Regions from separate parts of the Rhizobium brockwellii genome, predicted to be linked through region 1. Evidence: riboswitches for the same ligand, from Rfam matches in the RefSeq annotation. Region 1 holds a riboswitch; each other region holds the start of a gene.

Evidence for each region. Region 1 has a riboswitch for FMN ahead of RLCC275e_RS13515 (6,7-dimethyl-8-ribityllumazine synthase). Riboswitches for the same ligand answer to the same signal wherever they lie in the genome.
Region 2: it holds a riboswitch for FMN, as region 1 does, so the genes downstream of both, ribN (riboflavin transporter RibN) here and RLCC275e_RS13515 (6,7-dimethyl-8-ribityllumazine synthase) in region 1, are expected to answer to the same signal.
Region 3: it holds a riboswitch for FMN, as region 1 does, so the genes downstream of both, ribB (3,4-dihydroxy-2-butanone-4-phosphate synthase) here and RLCC275e_RS13515 (6,7-dimethyl-8-ribityllumazine synthase) in region 1, are expected to answer to the same signal.

Annotation. Positions count from the first base shown of each region.
Region 1 covers NZ_CP053439.1:2,692,938-2,702,568, forward strand. Annotated here, with positions in the region: gene RLCC275e_RS13475 (phytanoyl-CoA dioxygenase family protein) at 1-238, shown strand, start outside; gene RLCC275e_RS13480 (LysR family transcriptional regulator) at 434-1,366, shown strand; gene RLCC275e_RS13485 (MFS transporter) at 1,353-2,597, opposite strand; gene RLCC275e_RS13490 (winged helix-turn-helix domain-containing protein) at 2,594-3,238, opposite strand; gene RLCC275e_RS13495 (adenylate/guanylate cyclase domain-containing protein) at 3,312-4,430, opposite strand; gene RLCC275e_RS13500 (hypothetical protein) at 4,635-4,859, shown strand; gene RLCC275e_RS13505 (GCG_CRPN prefix-to-repeats domain-containing protein) at 4,975-5,280, opposite strand; gene RLCC275e_RS13510 (SRPBCC family protein) at 5,410-5,856, opposite strand; FMN riboswitch at 6,099-6,241, shown strand; gene RLCC275e_RS13515 (6,7-dimethyl-8-ribityllumazine synthase) at 6,320-6,754, shown strand; gene RLCC275e_RS13520 (VOC family protein) at 6,933-7,622, shown strand; gene RLCC275e_RS13525 (LysR family transcriptional regulator) at 7,910-8,794, opposite strand; gene ampC (class C beta-lactamase) at 8,921-9,631, shown strand, end outside.
Region 2 covers NZ_CP053439.1:1,329,114-1,338,744, reverse strand. Annotated here, with positions in the region: gene RLCC275e_RS06750 (aldo/keto reductase) at 1-534, shown strand, start outside; gene RLCC275e_RS06745 (esterase-like activity of phytase family protein) at 619-2,829, opposite strand; gene ribN (riboflavin transporter RibN) at 2,913-3,821, opposite strand; FMN riboswitch at 3,906-4,060, opposite strand; gene hupB (DNA-binding protein HupB) at 4,183-4,458, opposite strand; gene lon (endopeptidase La) at 4,665-7,082, opposite strand; gene clpX (ATP-dependent Clp protease ATP-binding subunit ClpX) at 7,484-8,761, opposite strand; gene clpP (ATP-dependent Clp endopeptidase proteolytic subunit ClpP) at 9,065-9,631, opposite strand, start outside.
Region 3 covers NZ_CP053439.1:2,288,957-2,298,587, reverse strand. Annotated here, with positions in the region: gene RLCC275e_RS11490 (PAS domain-containing hybrid sensor histidine kinase/response regulator family protein) at 1-782, shown strand, start outside; gene mobB (molybdopterin-guanine dinucleotide biosynthesis protein B) at 714-1,235, opposite strand; gene mobA (molybdenum cofactor guanylyltransferase MobA) at 1,232-1,861, opposite strand; gene RLCC275e_RS11475 (DMT family transporter) at 1,871-2,779, opposite strand; gene RLCC275e_RS11470 (SDR family oxidoreductase) at 3,109-3,876, shown strand; gene ribB (3,4-dihydroxy-2-butanone-4-phosphate synthase) at 3,963-4,598, opposite strand; FMN riboswitch at 4,725-4,875, opposite strand; gene RLCC275e_RS11460 (glucose 1-dehydrogenase) at 5,069-5,851, opposite strand; gene RLCC275e_RS11455 (SDR family oxidoreductase) at 6,122-6,910, opposite strand; gene RLCC275e_RS11450 (sugar ABC transporter ATP-binding protein) at 6,933-8,411, opposite strand; gene RLCC275e_RS11445 (sugar ABC transporter substrate-binding protein) at 8,440-9,369, opposite strand; gene RLCC275e_RS11440 (ABC transporter permease) at 9,487-9,631, opposite strand, start outside.

The sequences.
Region 1 (9,631 bases):
CGGCTGGATCTCGAAGGATCTGCCCGATATGGCCGAGCGCTTCGACACCCGCTGGCTCGCCGCCGATTATGAGACCGGCGACGTGGTGCTTCACTCGCCCTACATGATCCACGCCTCGACCACCAATCAGGACCGCAGCCGGCGGCTGCGCCTCTCCACCGACATCAGATATCAGAATGTCGACGACGAGATCGACGTCCGATGGAACAACCACTGGAGCCTCGGCGACATGCTGTAGCCCGGCTTTCCAGTGCCCATCTTTGACCTGCGATCCGGTGCGATGGCTGCTATAGCAGGTTGATTGGCGAAGGGACGTCTACATAAAAGCGAAGCGTGGGGACCTTACTGCCGCGATGGGCGTTGATGGTCCGGGTCTTGAACGATCCCATGACTGCCCGACTTATTGACGTAGCCGAACCGCTCGAGTTGTCTCATGCCGCGTACGAACCTGAACGATATCCTGATCTTCATGGCCGTCGTGGATGCGGGGAGCTTTATCGCCGGCGGCCAAGCCATGGGCCTGTCCCGTTCGGCGGCAGGCAAGGCGGTCATCCGCCTGGAAGACCGGCTCGGCGCGCGCCTGCTCAACCGCACGACGAGGACGCTGAGCCTGACCGACGAAGGCCGGATGTTCTACGAGCGCGGGCTGCATATCCTTGCATCGGTCGACGAGGCGGAGGCGAGCGTGGCGGGGCAGAACAGCACGCTGCGAGGCGTTCTCCGGCTTACCGTTTCCGATGCCTTCGGGCGGCTCATCGTGCTGCCTTTGCTTGAAAAATATCTTCGGGCCTGGCCCGAGGTCCAGGTCGAAGTGAGCTTCACCGATCGCCCGGCCGACATTGTCGAGGAAGGCTTTGATCTGGCGATCCAGGTCGGCGCGACGGAGACGGACACCCGCCTAGTCTCGCGCGTGATCGCCACCTATAAGGCGCGGCTCTGCGCCTCGCCGTCCTACCTTGCCGAGCGCGGCGAGCCCCGCGATATCGACGATCTCGCGGTCCATGATTGCCTGATCTTCGCCGGCCGCAATCAAAGGCAGGGCTGGCGCTTTCGCGGGGAAGGCGGTTCCTGGATCAAGGCGCAGGGCCACAGCCGCCTGAGGCTCGACAGCGGCGAGGCGATCCGCGACGCCGCCCTGGCGGGACTGGGGATTGCCCTCCTTCCCGATTTTCTCGTCGCCGACGATCTCGTCGCCGGGCGCCTCCGGCACGTCCTGCCCGGCCTCGAAACTGACGGCGCAAAGATCGTCGCTCTCTATCCCGACAAGCGCCTGCTGGAACCGCGTGTCCGACGCTTCATCGATCTGATGGTCGAGGAGCTTGGAGACCAGAGCGAGGCACGCAACCGCGACGCTAGGTCTGGGTGATAGGCTTGTCGAAGCCGCGGAAGCTCTTCAGCGCCAGGGGAAAGAGGGTTGCGGCGAGATAGGCAAGCCCAGTGAGCGAGAGCGCCGCGGCGAGGCCGATAGTGCTGATCAGGGCGCCGCCGATGAGGCCGCCGAAGGGGATGAGCGCGAAGCAGAGGGCGGCGTTCATCGCGGTGACGCGGCCGGTCAGCGGCTTGGGGATGCGCTCGAAGATCACCGCCGACAGGATCGGATTGAGGAAGCCCGAGGCCAATCCTGCGATTGCCAGGGTGAGGAAGATGATGGGGAGTGGCGCATCCAGCGCAATAACGAGAAAGCGCGGAAATCCGGTCAGCAGGAAGGCCACGGTATAAACCATCAGGCGCGGCATCCGCTCGCCGATCGCAGCGGCAATCGCAGCACCTGCGATCGAGGCGCCGGTGAAGGCCGAAAACATCGCCCCCAGCAATTCCGGGCCATGGCCTGAACTCTGCGTCCAGACGGGCAGCAACACCGCGTGATAGGCCTGGTCCAGCAGGTTGGTGGTCGCCACCATGATGACGATGCTGACGAGCACCGCGTCGCCGCGCAGAAAGCGCCAGCCTTCCCTGAGATCGCCGAGATAGGAGGACATCCCGCCCGACCGGGCCTCGGGCAGGCCGCGCGGCTCGGAGACGCGCCGCAATCCGGGGATGCCTACGCCCACAATCAGCGCAGCGGCGGCAAAGGTGACGGCATTGACCACCAGCGCCTGGCCCGGGCCGATAAGGCCGATCAGCGCGCCGGCACCGGCCGCACCCGCCGTCGAGGCCAGCCGCTCGATGGCGCCAACGAGGCCGGTCACCCGCTCGAGCGGCACGGCCGCCAATTCGGCAATATCGGGCACCATCGCCTGCTTGGCAGCATCGGATGGACCGCGCAGCACACCCATGGCAAAGACAACAGGCAGTAGCAGCGGCATATCAAGCAGGCCGAGCCAATCGAGGAGCGGTACCAGCATCACCACGGCCACCGAGGCGGTGTCGCAGACGACCGCGATGCGCCTGGGGCCGACGCGGTCGATCAACGGTCCACTGAGCGCCTTGGCGGCGACATAAGGCAGCATTTCCATCATTGCCGCCAGCCCGGTTAAAACGGGGCTGCCCGTCGTGCTCAGCACCAACCAGGGGATAGCGATGGTGGACAGCCGCGTGCCGGAAAGCGAAAGCGTCTCGGCCGCGGCAAGCGCCAGGAATGGCCCACCCCTTATCATGGCTTGCCATCCCCTTCGCTGTGCGGGAGCCGGCCCGGATAGGCAAAGGCGTGCAGCATGATCGAGAAGGGAACCATATCCGAGGATGCCAGCTCCCCCAAAGGCGGAGCCACCCGCATCGCTTCGAGAATGATATCGGTCAGCCGCCTGGTCAGAGCTTCGGCCTGTTCCGCCGTCATCGGGATGATGATGTCGCTGGCCGTACTCGCCTTGCGCCACTCCGCCGGCAGCTCGGCATATTCCTCCAGCGCCTGCTGCATCTGGCCGACCTGCAGAGAGAGTATTGCCTGGTTGAAGGCGAGATCGAGATCCAACGCTTCGCCGTCGGCCTCGCTTGCCGGCACCGAGGTGAGCTCGTGGCTGGCGCGCCACCAACGGTCGCGCCGCGAAGCATGGGGCGCTTCCTCGATGAAGCCGTATTGGGCAAGCTGGCGCAGGTGATAGCTGGTCGCGCCGCTATTTAAGCCTAGCCGCACGGCCAGCTGCGTCGCCGTGGCGGGTCCATCGAGCCTGAGCATGCCGAGCATGCGCAGCCGGACAGGATGCGTCAGCGCCTTCAGCGCGGTCGGATCGGGCACGACGCGGCTGAGGGTGCGGGGTGTGGCGACGGATTGAACAGGCTGCGGGCGCGGATTTTTCATGCCGGCAGCCTACTATTGCAAAGATATCTTTGCAAAGATTTCTTTGCATAAATGCGAGCACCCTGCCCGCGGCTCAATCCTCCGGCAGGGTGAAGACCGCACAAGGTTGGGCGATGCCGCGCAATAGATGTTCTCCGAGCGGGATCAGGGTCGTCGCCGTATTCGCCGCCACCGCGCCCGAGATCAGAACGCTTCGGCCGAGCGGCTTACACAGCCCTTCCAGCCGGCTGACCAGATTGACGGCGGGGCCGATGGCGGTGAAGTCCAACCGGTCTGCAGCACCAATATTCCCCCACAGGATCTCGCCGAAATGCAATGCTGCGCCGAAGGGCAGCGGCGCCAGCCCCTGCGCTTGGCGCACCTGGTCGAGATGAACCATGCCGGCACGGCTGGCGGCGACCGCGCGCAGTGCGGCCTCGCAGGCCTCGCGATCCCCTCGGGCAGAGTCGCCCTCGCCCGACGTAACCGTGACCGGAAAGATCGCCAGCACACCGTCGCCGATGAACTTCAGCACCTCGCCCCCGAAGGCATGCACGGCGCCTGCGACACGGTCGAACCAAGCGTCCAATGCCGTGATCATGACGTGAGGCTCGGTCACTTCGGAGAGCGCGGTGAAGTCGCGCAGATCGGCGCAGAGAAGGGCTGCGCGGATGGTCTCGCCGGTGCCGCGGGCAAGGGCGCCGGCCTGCACCCGGGCGGCACTGCGCCGGCCGAGATAGGCTTCAAGCAGCGCGGCCCGCGCCTCCCGCGCCGCCAAAGCGGCGAGCGGGGCTGCGGAAAAACGCGCGACTTCGCGCAGCAGGCCAGCCTGGACCCGGCCGAATGCGCTGCTCCCTGCCCCGTTTGCAACCCCCGCCCAGCCGAGCAGCGGGCTGTCCAATGCCTGATTATCCTGCGCAGGCCCGATCCTGGCTTCCCATACCGGCCCGAGCCCGGCCAGCCACTCGCGCCCGGCCTCGCTCTGCGGCGCCGCGGCAAAGGCCAAAGCCTCGATGACAGCACCGGTCTCGGCCCGCCACAGCCAGGTACGCCGCGCAATGATCGGATGCTGCACCGAAAGCGTCAGCGCGCCGCCGGAAATCGGCAGGCCATCGGCCAGCAACCGGCGCCCGAGCTCGGCCAGAAACCGTTCGGGACCAGGCAAGGCCCCGGCCTCGTCAACCAGCCAGGCAAGGGGGGATGGCAGATCCATAGCTTAACATCGCACGCTCACCGGGGCGGCCGCAAGGACATCCCGGAGTGACCGCTTGCGGTCATCCCCGGGCTCGGAAAAAGACGTCCACTCCCCTGTCGAAAAACCATGCGCCGCGGTGGAAAACAAAAAATAAACACTTTAAACTTGCGCGACTTTGATTCCATTATAGGGCCATTCGTCATCGTGTGATTGAGGGGTACGATGGGCACGATATTCTGGCCGAAAGATCCGCTGGATGGGAATGACATGACGCTGCTGACGTCGATCCTTCGGCGATGGTGCGAAAGGTATCAGGTCGAGCTGACGGCGGAGGAGAGCAGCCGCAAGGCGAAGGAACTCGTCGAATGGTTCGAATTCGGTGTCAAGGATCCCGTCGAACTAGAGGAATTGATCGACGACAAGCACTGCCTCGTCAGCAGGATCTGACCCTCTCGAGCAAATCGCAAGAACGCTGGCTGTCAGCGTCAGCGAAGCCGTTTCATGAGAAAAGGCCGGGCAAAAATCGCTCCGGCCTTCGTCCATTTGCATCTAAGCGAGACCCTTAGTCATCCCGCCAACGACGGTCGCGATCCCAACGCCGCTCATGGCGCCAGCGCGGCCCATCCCAATCGCGGTGACGCCGCTCCCAGCCCCAGCGGGGCGGACCACCGTAGAAAGCGACCGGCGGCGGGCGTCTCCAGCTTCGCCGGCATTCGCCCCAGCGCGTCAGATGCCATCCGCGACCGCAGGCGTAGTCGACCTTTGTGACATTGCTCTGGACATTGATTGTCCCCATCGGCATCGCCTCCGCGGTACCGATCGAGAGGCTGCCAGCGAGCAAGGCAGCCGCGATAGAAAGTGCCTTCATCGAGAACTCCATTTCAATCCAGCCGCCCACACCTTATGGCCGCCAAATTGAACTGGAGATGAACTGCGCGTTCATGTTTGCGGGGAAAAAGAAGCGCTTCAGAGACGCACGGTTGCCCGCAAAAATTGTTCATGTCCGGCCGTAAAAAGCGTCGGGACCCGGATCACGCCCGCCGGCGACCTCGGTCAGGCGCCCGAGGTAATGCGCCCAGCCTTCCGCATGGCCGGCGCATTGATCGGCGCTGGGCAGGCCGCTATGGGTGAGCCGCAGCAGCGTTCCGCCCCCCTGCTCGATCAGATCGATCTCGACCAGGCTCGACCCTGGCGGCACCACTTCGCTGCCGTCCCAGCCGAAGCTGTAAGCAAGGCGATGAACCGGCACCACCTCACGAAACGAGCCGCGCGCAAAGCGGGCGCCGGTGACGTTGACGAGATAGAGCCCGCCGGGCTGCGGCTCGACCTGCGCTTCCGTTCCCATCCAGCGCAGGATCTTCTCCGGATCGATCATCAGCGCAAACACTGCGGCCGGCGGCGCCGCGATATGCGCCTCGCGGTGAACGACGAAAGATTCTGGCATCACTCTCTCCCATGGTTGTCACGGCCCCGCCCAGGCGGAGACAGCGCGTCCTGTCTTGTCGTGCTTCTGACGTGGATGCCCTCACCGAGAGCATGTAGGCGCAAGCTCCTCGTCCGCAAGAGGGATTGTCCGTCGCCATCGACGAACGAACGGAATCGCCGCTCTTAGGGAGCCCTGATCCAGCTCCGGCCGCGAAAGCATTTCGACCTATTGCCAGCCCGCCGCCTTCCCCCTATTGTCCGCGCCGTTCTCAGGGCGGGGTGCAAGTCCCTACCGGCGGTATGCAATTCTGATTGCGAGCCCGCGAGCGCCTTCTTAGGAAGGGTCAGCAGATCAGGTGAGATGCCTGAGCCGACGGTCATAGTCCGGATGAAAGAGAACGTGCGTTCCTGCCGCCCTTGCGGCTGTCGGGGACGTTCGTGATCGCCTTGGGTGATGTGTCTGTTCGCCAAAGGAGATTACCATGACACCCACCCGCTATGCCTTCGTCAAAGCCAGTTGGCACGCTGACATCGTCGACCGCGCCCTTGATGGCTTCTACCAGCTCGTTCCGCCCGAGCAGGTCGACGTGTTCGATGTTCCCGGCGCATTCGAGATGCCGCTGCTGTCCCGCGATCTTGCGGCAACCGGACGTTACGGCGCCGTCGTTGCCGCCGCCTTCGTCGTCGACGGCGGAATCTACCGCCACGAATTCGTCGCCCAGGCCGTCGTCGATGGGCTGATGCGCGCCGGCATGGATACCGGCGTACCGGTACTGTCGGTGTCGCTGACGCCGCATCAGTATCAGGAAACCGAGCACCACAAGCAAATCTACCGCGCACATTTCGTCGAGAAAGGCCGTGAAGCGGCAAAGGCAGCTCTGACGATCGGCAAAACCCGCGCCGCTCTTGCCGCGTAGTCTCAGCGGTTCGACGAACAGAAGACGGCGGGAACAGTCCCGCCGCTTCGATAAAAATCTGCCAATACCAGCCAAATCGGACAGAATAATTGATTCGACGGCCTCACCGCGCTGTGGTCCACTGGTCGGCGACATGTATCGCCATTCTTAACGCATCCAAAACGCCAAGGAGCTGAAGATGAGCAATGCCATGCGCAGTGACCCCCCCATTGAGACCCCGAGAACACAGCCCGTCGACACCAAGCTCGAGGTGGTCGTCATCCCTGTTTCCGATGTCGACCGCGCCAAGCGCTTTTACGACGGGCTGGGCTGGCGGCTCGACGCCGACTTCGCCAATGATGCCGATTTTCGGGTGATCCAGTTTACGCCGCCCGGCTCCGGCTGCGCGATCATCTTCGGCAAGAACGTCACGGCCGCCGCCCCCGGCTCCGCACAGGGCCTCTACCTCGTCGTCTCCGACATCGAGGCCGCCCGCCGTGATCTCATCGCCCGCGGCGTCGAGGTCAGCGAAGTCTTCCATGATGCAGCCGGCGTCTATGCCGGCAAGGACGAACCCTATCTGTTCGGGCGGCTGCGGATTGCCGGTCGCGATCCCGATCACCGCAGCTACCGCTCTTTCGCCTCCTTCAAGGATCCCGACGGCAACGGTTGGCTGTTCCAGGAAGTGACCACGCGCCTGCCGGGACGCATCGACGGCGACGGGACGACATTCACGACCTCGACCGATCTCGCTTCAGCCATGCGCCGTGCGGCGACCGCCCACGGTGAACACGAGAAGCGAAACGGCGGCAAACACGACGACAACTGGCCGGACTGGTACGCCGAATACATGGTCAGCGAACAGGCCGGCAAGCAGCTGCCTCTATAGGCGGTGACATCCTCTGAGAAGTAAGGGAACTTCGGTATGGCGCCCGCCATACCGAAACACTTTATCGTGTCTTCGCCTCATCAATCTCACCGGTCTCCTTGCCGGCGTCAGTCCCCCGCCATCTCGCTGTTGCAGTCAACCGATTATCTCGTCGGCCATATCGCCCGGACGTCAGATACGAGTCCGCCTCGCGCTTCGCCATCCGCTTCCAGAAACATTTCGGCTTCGTGCCGGCCCCATCCACCGCGGCGCGGTCCGAAGTCGGATATTGGGTGCGCCGGAAGCCGTCATTGCGATGCGGGAGACATCTGCGACGTTATCCAATCGGAAAATGTGAGCATGGCTGCAGTTGGCGGCTTCGATTGCAGCCGGGTTAGCCAGTAGCTCCCCAACGATATGGTCGTAGGAAAAGGCTGTTTTATAGCTCCCGATGACAGATGTCTGGAAAACATCGACGGCGGCGCCAAGGCGATCCCCAGTCCTTGCAGGGCCGCCTCCATCATGGCAAGGGAAGAGTCGAATACGATACCCGCATTTATCTGCGCCGCCGGCGGAACGCTCGCTGCCGCAAACCAGGTGCTCCACTCGTCCGCCCTATAGCTCCGCAAAAGCGTCGCCTCGACCAGGTCTGAAGGCGACCTTAAACGCTCGGCCAATTTGGGCGTACACAGAGGAGAGAGCGGAGCCTCGAACAGGCGCAGCGCTTCTGTGCCATGCCAGGAGCCACTGCCGAAGCGAATGGCAAAGTCCAGTCCCTCGGCGGCGATATCGACGCGATTATTGTTTGTCGAAACGCGCACATCGATGAACGGGTGCTGCTGTTGAAAATCCGAAAGCCTTGGCAACAACCAGCCGACGGCAAACGTTCCCACCACGCCCAGGAACAGCAATTCCCGAACCTGCCCGGCTTCAATCCGGTCCAGCGTGATCGCCATCTGATCGAAGGAATTGGTCAAGGTTGGCAAAAGGGCTTCGCCTTCTGCGGTGATTTTCAAGCCTCTTGGGAGGCGCTGAAAAAGCGCAGCCCCCAATCGCTTCTCCAGGCTTTTGACCTGCTGGCTTACGGCGGCTTGGGTAACGCAAAGCTCGATCGCGGCCCGGGTGAAGCTGAGATGTCTCGCCGATGCTTCGAAGGCCCTCAAGCCATTTAAGGGGAGGAATTGTCGAACCATCTTAGCCCTAGATTTTCTTGGATCTCCTCCGAGATATCATCGTTTGCTGCCGCAAAACAGTGCCATTAAATGCCGTCCTCATGCGCCTTAGCGCTGCTGATGAAGCTGCTTTCAGAGGATGAAGAAATGAAGCGTGATTGGATAGGAATTCTATCGGCCGCATTGGTCTCGACATGCATTTCCACAAGTGGCTTTGCAGCTGACGAACTGAAACTGAAAACCATCTCGGACGCCACGATAAAACCAATCATGGACAAATACGGCATTCCGGGCATTGCCGTTGCCATCACCGCTGACGGACAGAACCACATCTTCAACTACGGCGTCGAATCGAAGGACACCAACAGGCCCGTCACCCCGGCGACCATGTTCGAACTGGGATCGATCAGCAAAACGTTTACAGTCACCCTCACCTCCTACGCGGATGTCACCGGCCGACTTTCGCTGTCGGACAAGGCGAGCAAATATCTTCCGTCGTTGAAGGGAAGGCCCTTCGGCGATGTCGTGCTGATGAATTTGGGCACGCACACGGCTGGCGGATTTCCGCTGCAAGTTCCCGATGAAGTAAAAACCGAAAAGCAGCTGATGGAGTATTTCGCAAGCTGGAAACCATCATATGCCGCCGGAACGCACCGAACATACGCCAATCCAAGCATCGGCGCGCTCGGATATATAACGGCAAAAAGCATGGGCAAAGATTTCGCAGCTCTTATGGAAGACCAGTTGTTTCCCTCCCTTGGATTGAAAAGCACGTTTATCGATGTGCCGAAATCGCGAATGGCCGACTATGCCCAAGGCTACAAGCGAAGCGGTGAGCCGGCTCGGATGACACCCGCC
Region 2 (9,631 bases), 1.4 Mb from region 1:
GTCAGCGTCGAAAAGGTCGAAGACGCGCTGAAGGCGATCGAATATCCCGGCGTCGTCAGCATCCAGATCATCTACAACATCTTCCGCCAGCGCCCCGATCACCTGTTCTTCCAGGAAGCACGCCGCAGGAATGTGGCGATCATCGCCCGTGTGCCGCTCGCAAGCGGTCTTCTCTCCGGCAAGATCACCCGGGACACGCATTTCGCCAGCGACGACCACCGCAATTTCAACCGCAACGGCGAAGCCTTCGATGTCGGCGAGACCTTTGCCGGCGTGCCCTTCGAGGTCGGCCTGCAGGCGGTGGAAGAGGTGCGCAAGCTGGTGCCCGGGGGCGCCACGATGGCCGCCTTCGCGCTCCGGTGGATCCTGATGAGCGACGCCGTCACCGTCGTCATCCCCGGCGCGCGTAACGCCGAGCAGGCCAAGGGCAATGCGGCCGCCGCCGACCTTGCGCCGCTTTCGGCCGATGTCATGGCCGCAACGCGCCAGATCTACGAGCGGCTGATCGCGCCGCATGTGCATCAGCGCTGGTAGGCGTCCAACACTCCAAAATGCAAATGGCCGGGTTTTCGCCCGGCCATTTTCATATCAGCGATCCGTCAAGGTCAGTTGGTGGGCTCAGTTGGTGCCGACGAGATCGACCGCAAAGAACAGGGTCTCGCCGGAGGAGTCGCTGACGCCGTCATTATCGGTGACCGCATAGGGCTTGCCCGATGCGTCGAAGGTGAAGCCTTCAAGCTTGTCCAGCACGTAACCGTTGGTCGCAGACTTCAGCTCACCGAGGAAGTCGTGGGCCTCGGTCTTCTTGACGACCGGCAGCTCGCCGCCGAGCTTGGCCGGCTTCAGCTCCGAAATCGCGACCTTGTAGAGCTTCTTCAGCCTGGCGGCGTCACCGACAAGGTTGTCGCGCTCGATGATGTAGACGCTGTCGCCCTGGGCGGAAATTTCCGACAGGCCGACCCAGCCGCTTTCTGTCTTGTCGAGCGGATAGCGCACAGCACCCCATTCCTTCTTCTTCGGATTATAGGAGACGAGCTTGACGAAGCCCTTCTCGTCATCGCTCCACTCACGCTGGACCGCCATCCACAGCGTTGCATCGTCGCCGGTGCCGACAATGGTCACGCCTTCGAAGCCGTAGCGGATTTCGTTGGCGACGAGCTCCTTCGGCAGGGCGATCTCGGCCTTGATGTCGCCCTTGGCATTGACGTTGTAGAGGGCGTGCGGGACAAGACGCTCGCTGTAACCTTCCGAGGCGAGCCAGAAGGAGCCGTCGGCGGCAGCCGCGATGCCTTCAATGTCGAGCTTCTGGGCCGGGGCGCCGTCACGCTTGACGACGAGGGCGTCGGTGATGACGGCCGGCTTCTTGCTGGCATCGATCGTGTAGATCGTCGGCTGCGAACCCAGAACGCTGTCGCTGACGGCGTAGAGCATGCCCGGCTTGCCTGGAACGGCGGCGAGACCCGAAAGGGCTGCAAAGCCGATCGGATTACCGTCCTTCTCGGCGGAAACGATCTGCGGATAGGCCTTTTCGCCTTCCGAGCGCTCGTAGATCATCACATGCGAGCGCGCGCCGCCATCCTTGCCGAGGTCGAGCTCGTTGGCGGTCGCAAAGAGATTGCGGGCGGGAATGGCGATCGCGCCTTCCGGCGAAATGCCTGATGGCAGCAGCTGGACGAGTTCGGGATCGGCGCCGGTATCCTTGAAAACGCCGACGACCGAGGCGCGCTCGGCGAGCAGGAAGAAATACTTGTCGTCGCCGAACTTGGCGGCTTCGAGGCCTTCCGGCTCGACGCCCTTCGATCCCGAGCGGCTTTCCGGATAGTGGCCGATATGGGCGACGGCGCGTTCGAAGGATGCGCCCGATTCGTAGAGAAGCTTACCCGTCTTGTCGAAGATGGTGAAGCCGCGCGAGCCGCCCTGGTAGTCGCCTTCATTGGCGACGACCAGGCGGTTGTCGTCCAGCCACTTCACGGCGTCCGGTTCGCGCAGCACGCCCTTGGCTTCGCCTGAGAATTTCAGGGCGCCGTCACGCTTGGTGTCGATACCCATGAGATCGACGCTGCCGGCGGAGAAATGCGTCTTCACTTCAGCCGTGTTGGCGTCGATGATGACGATCTCATTGTTTTCCTGCAGTGTCAGGGCAATCTCGTTCAGGCCGTTGAAGGCGACGAATTCAGGCTCCGGATCTTCAGGGGCGACGCCGGCAAGCCCGGTCAGCGCCACATGCTTGATAGTGCCGCAATCGACGGTGCCGTTCTTGACCTGGAAGACGACGAGGTCGCCGACCGGCATTTGTGGGATCTTGCCGTCATTGACGTCTTCGTCGCGCTCGTTTTCGATTGCGATGGCGCCGATCGTCTTGTCCTTGTTGAGGGCGATCGAATCCGGCTGGCCGCCGAGATCGCAGCTGTTCTCGATCTTCTTGGTCGCCACGTCGACGATCGCCAGACGACCCGAGGGCTTCGCCTTGCTTTCGGAGGTGTTGACGGCAACGAGCGCCTTGCCGGCGCTCGAGGTGACTGATGTCGGCTCGCCGTCCATCATCACCGCGCCGCCGGCCTTCGGAGCCTTGGCATCAGTAATGTCGATGAAGCCGATCGCGCCGAGCGGGCTGTCGCTATAGATCAGCGTGTTGCCGTCGTCGGTCGCGGTGATGATTTCGGCGGAGCTCACCGAAAGCTTGTCCTTATCAACAGGCAGGTTCTCTGCGACCGGGAAGGACGCGATGCGGTTGAAAACCGGCTCGGCCGCAGCCGGAAAGGCGACGGACGCGAGAAGCACGGCAGCGAGCGCTGCCTTGCGCGATGAAATTGTCATGAAGTCCCCCATGTGTCGAACATTCGAAACATGAGTTTTCTGCGCGAGCGGCATGACAGAGGCATGACAGATTCGGCATTTTGCGCCAGATCATGTCAGGCTGGTTTGCGCTCCCGGCGCATCTCGTTTCGCATGATGAACAGCGAAGCAGACAGGATGAGAGCCGCTCCCAACCACAGGTAACCCGCCGGCGCATAACCAAAGAACAGCCAACCGGCCAGCACGTTCAACGGCAGCTTCAGATCGTCGAACGGCTGGACGTAGGCGGCATCCGCTGCGGCATAGGCAAGCGTCAGGAAATACTGCGCTGCAGCGGTCAGCAGCCCCGCCAGCAGGAACAGGGCAAGGGTTGCACCCGTCGGCACTGCAAAACCTGCCGCGAGCGCCAGCCCGCCATTTATCGGCGTCAGCAGAACGAGCAGCCAGACGGTGATCGTCTCCGGTCGTTCGATGCCCGTCAGGCTCTTGGTGATCAGCGACGAGGCGCCCCACAGCAGCGCCGAAAGCACAGGCAAGAGAGCCGCCCAGCCAAAACCATCAGACCATGGCTGCAAAATGATCATCGCTCCGGTGAAGCCCGCCGCCGTCGCAGCCCAGCGGGCCGGGCCGACGCGCTCACCGAGGAAAAGCCGGGCGCCCAGAATGATGAAGAAGGGCGAGGTCATCACCAGTGCGATCGCCTGCCAGATCGGCACCGCGGCAAGGCCGGCGACCCAAGCCTCGACGCCGAGCGCGGCAAGCGCGACGCGCGCGAGGTGACGCCAGGGATAGTGCGTGCGCATCGCCGCAATGCCGAGCCTCTTCAGGAACGGCAGCGAAAACAGGAAGGCGAAGCCATATTGCCAGAAGGCTGCCGACGCCGAGGGAAAGGCAAGCTTCATCGTCAGCCATTGGGTGACGACGTTGAGAAGCGAAAAGGCAATGCCGGCAAGGACCATCCAGATGGCACCGACAACGGCGCGGGACGGCTCGACGGCAAGGGAAGTCTGATTCATGTCTTTCATCCATAACAGGGACCAACATAAATCAGGACGCATGAGGCACGGACACGAGCGACACGGCGGACCCCGCCCTTCGCACGACCGAACACTCATTCTCTTCCATCCGGACTTTAACCGTCGGCTCCGGAATCACACCGGATCTGCTGACCCCTCCTCCGCATCGGCGCGAAAGAAGGCGCTCGCGGGCTCAGGCCGAAACCCTTACCGCCGGTGGGGAGTTTCACCCCGCCCTGAGAACAGAACTGTCGTAGATCAAAGCCCCGGCGACGGCAAGATCCGCCTAAACAAAAGGGGTTCGGCAAAGCCGAACCCCTCTCAAATCCTGCACAGCCGGTCTCGTTTCCGGCTGGTGGATAATCTCAGATCAACCGTTGACGGCGTCCTTCAGGCCCTTGCCGGGCGTGAATTTCGGCACGTTGCGAGCCGGAATGTCGACTTCAGCGCCCGTCGACGGGTTACGGCCCTTCGTTGCGGCACGATGAGAAACGGTGAAGCTGCCGAAACCCGCAAGGCGAATGTCGCCCTTGTTCTTGAGTTCAGCCTGGACAACGTCGAAAACCGCGTCAACAGCGGAAGCCGCGTCAGACTTCGTCAGTCCTGCCTTTTCGGCTACTGCGGACACGAGTTCATTCTTGTTCATGTTTCCACCCCTTTCTAAATGGTATGAAACGACTCAAAAGTAAGCTAGGCGCAGAATAGGTTTCATCAGGCCCGCCGAAAACCCAAAAGCCCTGCAAATCAAGGAAAAGCAAGCGTCTACATGACGTTTTCACAAAAAAGGCTGGCGTTTCCGCCAGCCTTTTTCCGTGTTTTGGGCCAATTGGGCATAAATGTGGCAAAGGCCACTCAATGCGCTATGGTTGCGCCTGTCTCATCGAGGCCTTCGACCGATGTGATGACCGGCGTTTCCACAGTGCCATCCCATTCGATCGGCTCCGGCCGCCGGATCAGCGCATGCTTGATCACCTCGCCCATGCGGGATACCGGGATGATCTCCATGTTGTTCTTCACGTTATCCGGAATCTCCGCCAGGTCCTTGGCGTTTTCCTCTGGAATCAGCACCTTCTTGATGCCGCCGCGAAGCGCTGCGAGCAGCTTTTCCTTGAGACCGCCGATCGGCAGCACACGGCCACGAAGGGTGATTTCACCGGTCATGGCCACATGCCTGTCCACAGGGATGCCGGTCATGATCGAGACGATCGCGGTTGCCATGGCAACGCCGGCCGAGGGACCATCCTTCGGGGTTGCGCCTTCCGGCACGTGCACGTGGATGTCGCTCTTGTCGAAGCGCGGCGGCTCGATGCCGAAGTCGACAGCGCGCGAGCGGACATAGGAGGCCGCTGCCGAGATCGATTCCTTCATGACTTCCTTCAGATTGCCGGTGACCGTCATGCGGCCCTTGCCCGGCATCATCACGCCTTCGATGGTCAGCAGCTCGCCACCGACTTCCGTCCAGGCAAGACCGGTCACGACGCCGACCTGATCCTCGCCCTCTGCTTCGCCATGGCGGAAGCGCGGGACGCCCAGATAGTCGGAGATGTTGGCAGCCGTCACGTGAACGGCCTTCGTCTTGCCCTTGATGATCTCGGTGACCGCCTTGCGGGCGAGTTTCATCAATTCGCGTTCGAAGTTGCGGACGCCGGCTTCGCGGGTGTACTGCTGGCTGATCGACATCAGGGCGTCGTCGCTGACCGAGAATTCTTCCGGCTGCAACGCATGTTCCCTGATGGCCTTCGGCAACAGGTGCCGCTTGGCGATTTCGCGCTTTTCATCCTCGGTGTAGCCGGCGATACGGATGATCTCCATGCGGTCCATGAGAGGCGCTGGAATGTTCAGCGTATTCGCCGTCGTGATGAACATCACATCCGACAGGTCGTATTCGACTTCCAGATAGTGATCCATGAATGTCATGTTCTGCGCCGGATCGAGCACTTCGAGCAGAGCCGAAGACGGATCGCCGCGATAGTCCTGGCCGAGCTTGTCGATTTCATCGAGCAAGAACAGCGGGTTGGACTTCTTCGCCTTCTTCATCGACTGGATGACCTTGCCGGGCATCGAGCCGATATAGGTGCGGCGGTGACCGCGGATTTCGGCTTCGTCACGAACGCCGCCAAGCGCCATACGGACATACTCACGGCCGGTCGCCTTGGCGATCGACTGGGCGAGCGAGGTCTTGCCGACGCCCGGAGGGCCGACGAGGCAGAGGATCGGGCCCTTGATTTTGGTCGCGCGGGCCTGCACGGCCAGATATTCGACGATGCGCTCCTTGACCTTGTCGAGACCGAAGTGATCGGCTTCGAGGATCTTCTCGGCATTGTTGAGATCGGCCTTGATCTTCGACTTCTTGCCCCAGGGAATGCCGAGCAGCCAGTCCAGATAATTGCGCACGACGGTGGCTTCCGCCGACATCGGGCTCATCTGGCGCAGCTTCTTCAGCTCCGCATCGGCCTTTTCACGGGCCTCCTTGGACAGCTTGGTCTTGGAGATGCGCTCTTCCAGTTCGCTCATCTCGTCGCGGCCTTCCTCGCCGTCGCCGAGTTCCTTCTGGATCGCCTTCATCTGTTCATTGAGGTAGTATTCGCGCTGGGTCTTCTCCATCTGGCGCTTGACGCGCGAGCGGATGCGCTTTTCGACCTGCAGGACCGAGATCTCGCCTTCCATGAAGCCGAGGGCCTTTTCGAGGCGCTGCTTGACGCTGGTGGTCTCCAGCATCTCCTGCTTCTCGGTGATCTTGATCGACAGATGCGAAGCGACCGTATCGGCGAGCTTGGAATAATCATCGATCTGGCTGGCGGCGCCGACCACTTCGGGCGAAATCTTCTTGTTGAGCTTCACGTAGCTCTCGAATTCGGAGACGACCGAACGCGACAGGGCTTCCAGCTCGACCGGATCGTCATGCGGCTCCTCGAGCACGTGGCCGAGCGCCTCATAGAAATCCTCGCGGCTGGTATAGGTGTCGATTTCGGCGCGGGCGCGGCCTTCGACCAGAACCTTCACGGTGCCGTCGGGCAGCTTCAAGAGCTGCAGCACGTTCGCCACGGTGCCGACATTGTGGATCGCGGAAGGATCCGGATCGTCGTCGCTGGCGTTGATCTGCGTCACCAGCATGATCTGTTTGTCGGAACCCATGACCTCTTCGAGCGCACGGATCGACTTTTCCCGTCCGACGAACAGCGGCACGATCATATGCGGGAAAACCACGATGTCGCGCAGGGGCAGAACAGGGTAGGCAATGCTGCTCGCTACAGACGTTTTCTTCGTCATTTTATGTCCTTTCCATCGTCCCGTTGCCGGGCTCTCTGCACGGCCGCTTGGGACCGGCCGGCAATCTCACTTGTTGCTACAAGTGGAGGTTCTGACTACGCTTTTCAAGCCACGCTAACGCCCGCGTCCCTCGGATGTGACAGCTTTATTACAACGGAACGCCAACACTATGAAGCGCGTGGCTGGACCGGCGCTTACCACTTCCGACTCGGCTAAAATGCAAACGCCAGCAACAGGCTTACGGATCATTGCATCATTGCCAAGCACGATCCCTTGCGCAACATCGGCAAAGGCAATTTCGGTTCCCACCGGCAAATACTAACAGCGCTTCGCATGGTTTTTCAAATAGAAAGGGGCCTGCCAATGGCAAGCCCCCAAAATAATCACACGAAAGCCCAAGCTCACGCCGAAGCGTTGGCCTTTTCTTCCTGGCGATCGGCATAGATGTAAAGCGGACGGGCCGAACCGCGCACCACTTCCTCGGAGATGACGACCTCGCGCACGCCTTCCAGCGTCGGCAGTTCGAACATCGTGTCGAGCAGGATCTTCTCCATGATCGAGCGAAGGCCGCGAGCGCCGGTCTTGCGCACGATCGCCTTGCGGGCGATTTCGCGAAGAGCGTCCTCGTGGAAATTCAGTTCCACATCTTCCATCTCGAACAGGCGCTGATACTGCTTGATCAGCGCATTCTTCGGCTCGGACAGGATCTGGATCAGCGCGTCCTCATCGAGGTCCTCGAGCGTCGCCAGAACCGGCAGACGGCCGATGAACTCAGGGATGAGGCCGAACTTGACCAGGTCTTCCGGCTCCAGTTCGCGCAGGACCTCGCCGACGCGGCGGTCATCCTGCGACTTGACGCTAGCGCCAAAGCCGATCGAAGTCTTCTCGCCACGGGCAGAGATAATCTTGTCGAGGCCGGCAAAAGCGCCGCCGCAGATGAACAGGATGTTCGTCGTGTCGACCTGCAGGAATTCCTGCTGCGGGTGCTTGCGTCCGCCCTGCGGCGGAACGGAAGCGACCGTGCCTTCCATGATCTTCAGCAGCGCCTGCTGCACGCCCTCGCCCGAGACGTCACGGGTGATAGACGGGTTGTCGGACTTGCGCGAAATCTTGTCGACTTCGTCGATGTAGACGATGCCGCGTTGCGCACGCTCGACGTTGTAGTCGGCCGACTGCAGCAGCTTCAGGATGATGTTTTCGACATCCTCGCCGACATAACCGGCCTCGGTCAGCGTCGTCGCGTCGGCCATGGTGAAGGGAACGTCGATGATGCGGGCGAGCGTCTGAGCAAGATAGGTCTTGCCGCAGCCGGTCGGGCCGACGAGCATGATGTTCGACTTCGCCAGCTCGACTTCGCCGTTCTTGGAGGCGTGCGCCAGGCGCTTGTAATGGTTGTGAACGGCAACCGACAGGATCTTCTTCGCCTGCCGCTGGCCGATGACGTATTCGTCGAGGACCTTGATGATGTCCTGGGGCGTCGGAACGCCGTCGCGGGACTTGACCATCGAGGACTTGTTCTCCTCGCGGATGATGTCCATGCACAATTCGACGCATTCATCGCAGATGAAGACGGTCGGTCCGGCAATCAGTTTCCGGACTTCGTGCTGGCTCTTTCCGCAGAACGAACAATAAAGAGTGTTCTTGGAGTCGCCGCCGTTGCTGCCGCTGACCTTGCTCATATCACTTTCCTTCCAGCACGCCGCATTTCAAGGCGAAATCGCGGTCCACTCTATCAGCTCCTGGCGGCACTCCGTTTCCGGAGCCTTTGCCGAGAAGGCCTTCAGGGGCTACGAACCGGGCCCAACCAATCATGTCCTGGTCCCGGCGGCAACGAACTCCCCTTCGAATGCCGAATGCTATGTCATAAAAATTCAACATAGCATTAATAGCTACTATTAGCGTCTTCGTCGCCGGATGAAAGCCCTTGTTCAATCACAAATGGGATAGAACTGTGGCGAGGAAAACACCATCCCTATTAATTACTAGGCCTGTTCGCCTTCCATTTCGAGGCGCGACGTCAGAACCTTGTCGATCACGCCCCAGCTCTGGGCTTCGTCCGCATCCATGAAATGGTCACGATCGAGCGTTTTTTCAACTTCCTCGTAGGTGCGGCCAGTGTGCTTGACGTAGACCTCGTTCAGGCGGCGCTTCATCTTGAGGATGTCGCGGGCATGACGCTCGATGTCCGAAGCCTGGCCCTGGAAGCCGCCCGATGGCTGATGCACCATGATGCGGGAATTCGGCGTGGCAAAGCGCATGTCCTTGTGGCCGGCCGCCAGCAGCAGCGAGCCCATGGACGCGGCCTGGCCAATGCAGAGCGTCGAAACCGCGGGCTTGATGAACTGCATCGTATCGTAGATCGCCATGCCGGCGGTGACGACGCCACCGGGCGAATTGATGTAGAGGGCGATTTCCTTCTTCGGGTTTTCGGCCTCGAGGAAGAGCAGCTGGGCGCAGACGAGCGTCGCCATATGGTCCTCGACAGCACCTGTCAGGAAGATGATGCGTTCCTTCAACAGGCGGGAATAGATGTCGTAGGAGCGTTCACC
Region 3 (9,631 bases), 400 kb from region 1:
TGCGTGATGCGCAGGTGGCCGGCGATGACGGCACTCTCGACAAGGGCGCCTATCTTGTGTTGGCGGTGGCCGACAGCGGCACCGGCATGGACGCGCAGACGCTGAAGAAGGCGGTTGATCCGTTTTTCTCGACCAAGGAACTCGGAAAGGGCACTGGCCTAGGCTTGTCGATGATCCACGGACTTGCCGTTCAGCTCAATGGCGCACTTCGTCTGACAAGCGAACTTGGGGTCGGAACGACCGCTGAATTGTGGCTTCCGGCGACCGAACGGCGCCCCGAGCGGGCGATCGAAGCGGATCTGCCCGTTCCCCAAGCGGCATCCAGACTTAAGATCCTGCTGGTCGATGACGATGCCTTGATCGCCATGAGTTCGGTCGACATGCTTGAAGATCTCGGCCACGAGGTCGTCGAAGCAAACTCCGGCTCGCAGGCACTGGAACTGATCAGCAGCGGCCAGCATTTCGATCTAGTCATAACCGACTATTCGATGCCTGGCATGACCGGCGCACAGCTTGCCCAGGCCGCGCGGGACATTTATCCGGCATTGCCGATCGTGCTGGCGACAGGTTACGCCGATCTTCCTGCCGGCACCGATATCGATCTTCCGAGATTGGCAAAGCCCTATGATCAGGCTCAGCTCGCCAAGGAAATCGCCAAGGCCATGGCACGCGAAACGGCTCCGCTTCTTAGATTCGGCGGCGACACAGGTGGTTCAAAGCCTCGCCTGTCCAAGGCCAACGATGTCAGCGATGAAATCGGCGATGGCGCCTGTGTCGTCTAGATCGAAGACCGGCAGGCCCGTATCGGCGACGGCATGATCGGCGGCGATGGCCCAGATATGGGGATCGCTCGGCGCCAACGGTTCACGATTTGCCGCCTCCAGGCGGCGGGCCTCGATTTTCGGGATCGGCTCGCGCTTGTATCCTTCGATCAGCACGAGGTCGCAGGGGCCAAGGCGAGCGAGGATCTCCTCGAACTCAGGTTCCGGCGCACCGCGCAGCTCGTGCATGATGGCGTAGCGGGTGCCGGAGACGATGGTGACCTCATGAGCGCCGGCCTGGCGGTGGCGGTAGCTGTCGGCCCCGACCTTGTCGATGTCGAAATCATGATGGGCGTGCTTGATCGTCGAGATCTTGTAGCCGCGGCGGGTGAACTCGGTCACCAGCCGGACGGCGAGACCCGTCTTGCCCGAGTTCTTCCAGCCGGCGATGCCGAAGATTTTCGGTGCGGTCATCCGCGAAGGGCCTCCAGCCAGCGTTCCGCCTCGACGAGATCGTCGGGCGTGTTGATGTTGAAGAAGGGATCGAGCAGGCTGGCACGGGTCGGATGCAGCGGGAACGCCACTTCCGTAACGTCATGCCGTAACAGGAAGTCGCGCACGCGGCGCTTCTCGTCGGTGGTGATCCAGGCTTCGAGATCAGCGGCCAGCCTCACTGGCCAGAGCCCGAAGACGGGATGGCTGCGGCTCTCGGAGGCGGCAATGGCGATTTGCGACGGGCGCTCGATCGCTGCCGCCAGCCGGGCGACGAGATCGGCCGGGAAGAACGGGCAATCCACCGAGACGGTGGCGACATGGGTGATGGAGGGCAGGCCGGCGGCATAGACCATGGCGGCATGGATGCCGGCCATCGGCCCGGCCTTGCCGCGAAAATGGTCGGGAACGACAGGCATTCCCTCGGCGGCGGCATCGGCATTGACGGCAACGAGCAAGGTCTGCTGTGAGAGGCGGGTCAGCGCATGGTGGAGCAGGCTCTCGGCCCCAAGCATCACGCCCGCCTTGTCGCGGCCCATGCGTTGCGAGCGGCCGCCCGCCAGCACGACGCCCGCTGTATGAGATTTATCCAACGAGAATTCAGCCATGATCCTTCCTCAAACCGGCGCGCGCGGGGCGGATTCCTGCGCAATCGGCGACACACGGCGCTTGGCCTCACGATAGAACGTATAGAGGCCGGAGGCGATGACGATCCCAGCCCCCAAGAGCGTCCAGCTGTCAGGCACTTCGGCGAAGAAGAGGAAGCCGAGCAGAGAGGAAAAGATCAGGCTGGTATAGCGGAATGGCGCGACGAAGGAGATTTCGCCGGTGCGCATGGCGAGGATGACCGACTGGTAGCCAACGAGCACCAGCACCGAAGCGAGCACGAGATGCCCAAGGGCAGCGGCGCTGACCGGCTGCCAGCCGCCGAGCACCGGAATGAGCAGCGCACCGAAGAAGGAGGCTGATATGGCGGTGATGACGGTTATCATCAGCGAGGGGATTTCCGGACTGATGCTCCGGGTGGCGAGATCGCGGCCGGCCGTCGTCAGCACCGCGCCGACGCAGAGGAGGGCAGCGGGGGTGAATCCATCAGGGCCGGGACGGATGATGATCATCACGCCGACGAGGCCGACGAGGATCGCCGACCAGCGCCGCCAACCGACCGGCTCGCCGAAGAAGAGCGCCGCGCCGAAGGTGACGACCAGTGGCAGCGATTGCAGGATCGCCGAGGCATTGGCGATCGGCATCATGCCGAGCGCGGTGATATAGGTGACGGCGGAGAGCGTCTCGCAGATGATCCTGAAGATGATCATCGGCTGCAGCATGATGCGCCAGGAACGCAGCGCTCCCATTTTCCGGGCGATCAGATAGACAAGCAGGCTGGTGAAGAGGCCGCGCAGGAACATGATCTCGCCGGCGTTCATATAGGCGATCACCGATTTGGATAGAGCGTCGCTTGCAGAAAAGCCGGCCATCGCCATGCTCATATAGATGGCGCCCTCAGTATTGCGTGACCGCGGCATGAAGAGATTCCCGTTACCTGTGCGCCCCTTTTAGTCGCGAAGATGCATGAAGGGAATCGGATGAATGTCACATCGGCCATAAATCGATGATGCGGTGCACAATGGCGCTGACGTCAACGCAGGGGTGTGGGTGGAAGTCCCGACAAATCCCCGTTTTATAAAGTGAATTCCGACATTCCCGACGCCGCGATCAAGGCGTCGATGAGGACGCGCCGTCGTGCTGCCGGTTCGGGCCATAGGCGTTTTTCTCTTCCTGCGCGGGAAACGGGTGGCTGCATCGCCTGATGTTTGAGCATCTCAGATCTCGCAACAACGAAGGAGAGATCGATATGACACTTCTCAACGACAAGATCGCAATCATCACCGGCGCAAGCTCCGGCATCGGCCGCGCGGCGGCGAAACTCTTTGCGCGGCAAGGCGCCAAGCTCGTGGTCACCGGCCGGCGGCAGGACGCGCTCGATGCCGTTGTTGCGGAAATCGAGGCGGAGAGTGGTCAGGCCGTCGCCATATCAGGCGATGTCAGGGACGAGGCGCTGCAGGCAAGGCTCGTCGAAACGGCAGTCTCGCGTTTCGGCCGGCTCGACATCGCCTTCAACAATGCGGGCATCCTCGGTGAGATGGGGCCGGTCGCCGGGCTGTCGGTGGAGGGCTGGCGCGAGACGATCGAGACCAATCTCACCGCCGCCTTCCTCGGCGCCAAGCACCAGTCGGCGGCGATGGGAAAAGGCGGCGGGTCGCTGATCTTCACCTCGACTTTCGTCGGCCACACCGTCGGCATGCCTGGCATGGCCGCCTATGCGGCGAGCAAGGCGGGGCTGATCGGCTTCGTGCAGGTGCTCGCCGCCGAACTCGGAGCACAGAAGATCCGCGTCAACGCACTGCTTCCCGGCGGCACCGACACGCCCGCCAGCATCACCAACGCACCTGATGCCACGCCGGAAGTGCTCGCCTTCGTGGAGGGATTGCATGCGCTGAAACGCATGGCGCAACCCGAAGAGATCGCCAATGCGGCGCTTTTCCTCGCCTCCGACATGTCGAGCTTCGTGACCGGCACGGCGATGCTGGCAGATGGTGGGGTTTCGATCAGCCGGACATAGGACCGGCAAGGGAAGGTGCCGTCAGAGCCATAGTTGCGGGTCGTTCTTTGTCGCAGCGGGCTATGCCGCCGCAAAAAAGGCATCGATCAGGCGACTTCGCGTATGTCTTTTGCCGCTTGGCGGTCGAGATAGGCGACCAGGTCCTCGATAGTGACGAGGGGGAGGTTGTGGCGTTCGGCGAAGAGGGTGAGTTCGGGCAGACGGGACATGGTTCCGTCGTCGTTGGCGACTTCGCAGATGACGCCAGCTGGGATCCTTCCGGCGAGGCGGGCGAGATCGACGGCGGCTTCGGTGTGGCCGGGGCGGCCGAGCACGCCGCGGGGGTTGGCGCGCAGCGGAAAGATGTGGCCGGGGCGGGCGAAATCGGCGGGCTTTGCGCGATCGTCGACTAGGGCGCTGACGGTGGCGGCGCGATCGGCTGCCGAGATGCCCGTCGTCGTGCCTTTGAGATAATCGACCGAGACCGTGAAGGCAGTTTTGTGCGATTCCGTGTTGTTGGGCACCATCAGCGGAATATCGAGTGCATCGAGGCGCTCGCATTGCATGGCGATGCAGACGAGTCCACGGGCGTGGGTCATCATGAAGGCGATTGTTTCCGGGGTGACGGCATCGGCCGCGACCACGATATCACCTTCGTTTTCCCGGTTCTGGTCGTCGACGACGACGACCATCTTGCCGCTGGCAACGGCTGATATGGCATCTTCGATTGTTGCGATAGTCATGCTGTCTGGCCTTTCAAGGGTTATGTCAGCGGGCTGACATGGTCTGCTCAGCTCAATCCGTGAGCGTGCCTTCTGCCCTTGGGCGAACAAACGTCAGCCGACTCCGGGATGGAGTGCGACTGCCCGTGTTGTCCTCTTCCATCCGGACTATACCGTCGGCTCCGGCATCTCACCGGATCTGCTGACCTTCCGACAGGAGGTGCCGGAAGCGCTCGCGGGCTCCAGGATTGCTCCTGATACCGCCGGTGGGGAATTACACCCCGCCCTGAGAACGTTTCAAAGATAGGATCAAATACAGGCGGATGGCAAGGTCACTTGACCGGGCAAAAATGCAAAGCTGCCCTAACGCCGATGGACACACTGTTCACACGGAGGCGACGACCGTGTCGCCTTCCGCGCTTCGTTGGTTGTTTGATCTTTCCATGTATGTCGTTGTCCTAAAACCGCTGCGCAGTTTTGGGCGACCTGCATCAGGACATGATCAGGCCGCCGTCGACATTGATCGTCTGGCCGGTGATATAGGCGGCGTCATCGCTGGCGAGGAAGGTGACCAGGCCGGCGACGTCTTCGCCGGAGCCGGCCCGTTTCATCGGGATGCCCTCGACCCATTCCTTCATCAGCTCGCCAGGGGCGTAGTTGCCGAGCAGCTTGCCCCAGGCCTGGTCGTTATAGGCCCACATGTCGGTCTCGATGATGCCGGGGCAGAAGGCGTTGACGGTGATCTTCTCTGTCGCGACTTCCTTGGCCAGGCTCTGGGTGATGCCGACGACGCCCATTTTCGAGGCGGCATAATGCGGGGTGTAGATGAAGCCGTCGCGCGCCTGGCCGGAAGCGGTGTTGATGATGCGGCCGCCGCGCTTGTGCTTGCGCATTCTCGATATCGCCTCCTGGGCGCAGAGGAAGACGCCCTTGGTGTTGACGGCCATGACCTTGTCCCACTCGTTTTCGGTCAGGTCCTCGACGCGGGCGATTGTGATGACGCCGGCATTCTGGATCGAAACGTCGACCGAGCCGAATTCCTTCTCGGCGGCATCGTAGAGGGCGGTGACGCTTGCCTTGTCGGTGACATCGCCGATGAAGGAGATCGCCTTACCGCCTTCGGCCCGGATCTGTTCGGCGACGCCGTGGACCAGGTCCTCATTGGCCGAGACGACGAGATTGGCGCCTTCTTTCGCAAAGCGTTTGGCGATTGCCGCTCCGATGCCGCGGCTACCCCCGGTAATAACGACAGTCTTCTGCTCAACGCGTTTCATGCTCTTTCCTTGTGTCCGTCGATGAACAGCAAATCTGGGTGCGACCTGCCATCCGATCATTATTGGAGCTCAACCGGTTGTCGCGAATTGAGGCAGTCTTGAGCGCCGACGACGACGCGCGAGCCCTCCGTCCGTTCGATCGGCGTGAAGGGCGGGCAGACGACGATATCGCACGCCGTCATGCCCGTTACCCTTCAGCGCCTCGATCTCAGCCAGGGAGGAAGCGAGACCGTGCATTTTCCAGCGGCGGCAATGAGCTTTCTCATCGCATCACCAGCAGCAGAAACCGCCGTCGACGAGCAGATCGACGCCGGTCACGAAACTTGCCGCATTCGACAGCAGGAACACCGCCGGACCGACCATCTCATCCACCGCTGCCATTCGCTGCATTGGCGTCTGCTCTTCGAAGAGCTTGGTCTGATGAACCATCTCGGGACGGGTGTTCATAGGCGTTGCCGTGTATCCGGGGGAGATGGTGTTGACGCGAATGCCGCGGTCGACCCATTCCATCGCCATGGACTTCGACATATGGATGACGCCTGCCTTGGAGGCGTTATAGTGCGCTTGGCTCAGCCCGCGGTTTACGATCACGCCGGACATGGAAGCGATATTGACGATGGAGCCGCGTCCATTCTTCAGCATGGCGCGAGCCTCGGCCTGGCAGGAAAGAAAGACACCCTTCAGGTTGATATCCATCAACGTCTGATATTGGTCCTCCTCCATCTCTTCCGCGGCGTTCGCGTTAGCGATGCCCGCCGCGTTGACTGCAAGTGTCAATGGGCCGAGATCGGCCTCGGTCCGTGCTATTGCCTCTCCAAGGGAAGATTTGCTCGTGACATCCGCCGCGATCTGGATCGAGCGGCGGCCGGCGGCGCGAATATGTTCAGCCGTCTTGGCCAATCCGTCGTCCGTTCGGCGGTCGAGCAGCGCCACGTCGGCGCCGCATTGCGCAAGGCCAATGGCAATGCGCTGCCCAATGCCGCTTCCAGCTCCGGTAACGATGGCAACCTGGCCGCCGAGATCGAAAAGCTTCGGGGCGTTCAGAGTGATGTCGGACACCGCTCTTCCTTTCTCTGTCTGTTTAGATGGTGGCTAGCTCCATGACCGAAACGTCATTTGCCTGGTCACGATTGAGAATGCCTGCCTGTTTGCCTTGTGCAAGCACGAGAATGCGATTGGAGACTCCGAGAACTTCCTCCAGGTCCGAGCTTACGACGATGACCGCCACGCCCCGTTTGGCAAGATTGACGATGATGTCGTAGATGCCCGCTCTGGCGCCGACGTCGATCCCTCTCGTCGGTTCGTCGAGTACGACGACCTTGGGATCGCGCATCAGCCATTTCGCGATGACAACCTTCTGCTGGTTGCCGCCCGACAGGTCGGAGGCATATTGCTCCGCACGGCCTTTCACGCCGAACTTGGCCACTGCCTTCTCCGCAAACGAGCGCTTGACGCTCGGCGTAATCCAACGCCCGCCCAGCTTGTCGAGATTGGCGTAGATGATGTTCTCGCCGATCCGGTGCCCGACAACCAGGCCTTGCTCCTTGCGGTCTTCCGGGACCATCACGATGCCCTTGGAGATCGCATCCGCCGGATCGCGCAGCCTGAGTTCTTCGCCTTCCAGCTTGATCGAACCTGCACTGATTGGGTCCGCGCCCGAAATGGCGCGGACAAGTTCGGTGCGGCCGGCGCCGACCAGTCCGGCGATTCCGAGAATTTCCCCGGCGCGCACATCGAAGGTAACGTCACGGAACGAGTTGTCCGGCGAGCACAGCCCCGACACCTGGAGTACTGGATGGTCAGTCGGAACCGGCAGGGCAGGGAACAAGCGGTCAAGCTGGCGTCCGACCATGCTCTCGACGATCGTTCGCACCGGTGTCGCGCTGTCGGAGAATTCCTGCACGCGCTCGCCATCGCGAAGAACGACGATCCGGTCGGTTATTCGCTTGATCTCTTCCATGCGGTGGGAAATGTAGACGATGCCGACGCCTTGTGAGCGAAGCTTCCGAACCTGTTCGAAGAGAGCTTCCGTTTCCGCGCCGCCAAGGGCGGCTGTCGGCTCATCGAGGATCAGGAGGTTTGCGTTGAGAGCCAGCGCCTTGGCGATCTCGATAAGTTGCTGATTTGCCGTGGAAAGGCCCGCGACCTTCCGCGTTGCGGGTATGTGAAGGTTCAAGCGAGCGAGCTGGTCCTGGGCCCGGCGAACCATCTGGGCGCGGTCGACGGCGCCGTTCTTCATCGGCCAACGTCCGATGAAGACGTTTTCCGCGATCGACAGCTGCGGCAGAAGCTGCAGCTCCTGATGGATCAGGACAACGCCCTTGTCGATCGCTTCCCTTGGGGTGGCCGGGGCATAAGGCTGCCCCAGCCATGTCATTGATCCTTCGGACGGCGTGCGTGACCCGGCGATAATGCCCGATAGCGTTGACTTGCCTGCGCCGTTTTCACCGAGAAGTGCAACCACTTCGCCGGGATAAACGTCCAAGCTGACATTCTTCAGAACCTGGAGCGGCCCATACCATTTGGATATGCCCCTCAGGGAAAGAACTGGATCAGTCACGGCACACCTCCTCAAGACCTCGACTTCATTACGGATGGTTGGCGATGAAGCCTGCGACGTTTTCCTTGGTTGTCAGCGTGGCATCCAGGAGCTGGACCGGTGGCACCTTTTCTCCGGCGACAAGCTTGGCGGCGTTTTCAACCGCGTCGCGGCCCATCTTCTGCGTCTGCTGGGTCGCCGTTACGTTGAAGACGCCCTTGCTGAGCGCTTCGAGAGCTGCGGTGTCACCATCGAAGCCGCCAACCACGATCTTCTGGGAAGGATTGGCGACCTTGATCGCCTGCGCGGCGCCGAGGGCGAGGCCGTCGGCTTGGGCGAACACGATCGAAACGTCCGGATTTGCCTGCAGCATATTCTGCATGATCTGGAAGCCTTCGTCCTGGCTCCAGATGTTCGAGAACTGCTCGGCGACAACCTTGACATCCGGATATGCCTTGAGAGATTCAGCGCAGCCCTTCGAGCGATCGACTTCCGGCGTCGTGCCCTTCTGGCCGTGGATGATGACCATCTTCCCCTTGCCGCCGGCTTCCTTCAGAATGTAGTCGCACACGGCCTTGGCAGACGCGACGGAATCCGTTGCAAGGAAGGTATCGCCGGGTGCTCCCTCGGCGTTGCGGTCAACGTTCACGACCGGAATACCAGCGCTCTTCGCGAGCTTGACCGGAACGGTCGCAGCCGCCGCACCGGCCGGAATGTAGATCAGCGCGTCGATCTTCTGGGTCAGGAGGTCCTGGATCTGGTTGACCTGCGTCGGCCCGTCGCCCTTTGCGTCGACCGTGATGACTTCGATGCCGCGCTTCTTGGCTTCGGCCTCGACCGATTGCTTGATCTGGTTGAAGAAGTTTGCCTGAAGGTTGGCAACGGCCAGGCCGAGCTTCTTCAGTTCCGCCGCGTGTACGGGGCCGAGCATGAGGCCGAGCAGGGCAGCAGATGCGAGCATGGTGCGCGCTATTTTCATTGTATTTCCTCCGTTGTTTGATGGAACCCTCGGGTATGTCCTCCCCCTCGGGGTATTGATCCGCCCCAAACCCTTGGAGCGGAATTCCTGGTCCGCCGACGCGGCGGACCTCGTTCGTCAGGCGCGACGCCGACGAATAGTCTCCGCGCCGACCGCGAGCACGATGACGATGCCGATGATCACTTGCTGCAGGAACGGCGAGACGTTGAGAAGATTGAGCCCGTTGCGAAGGACGCCGATGATAAGAACGCCGATCAGTGTT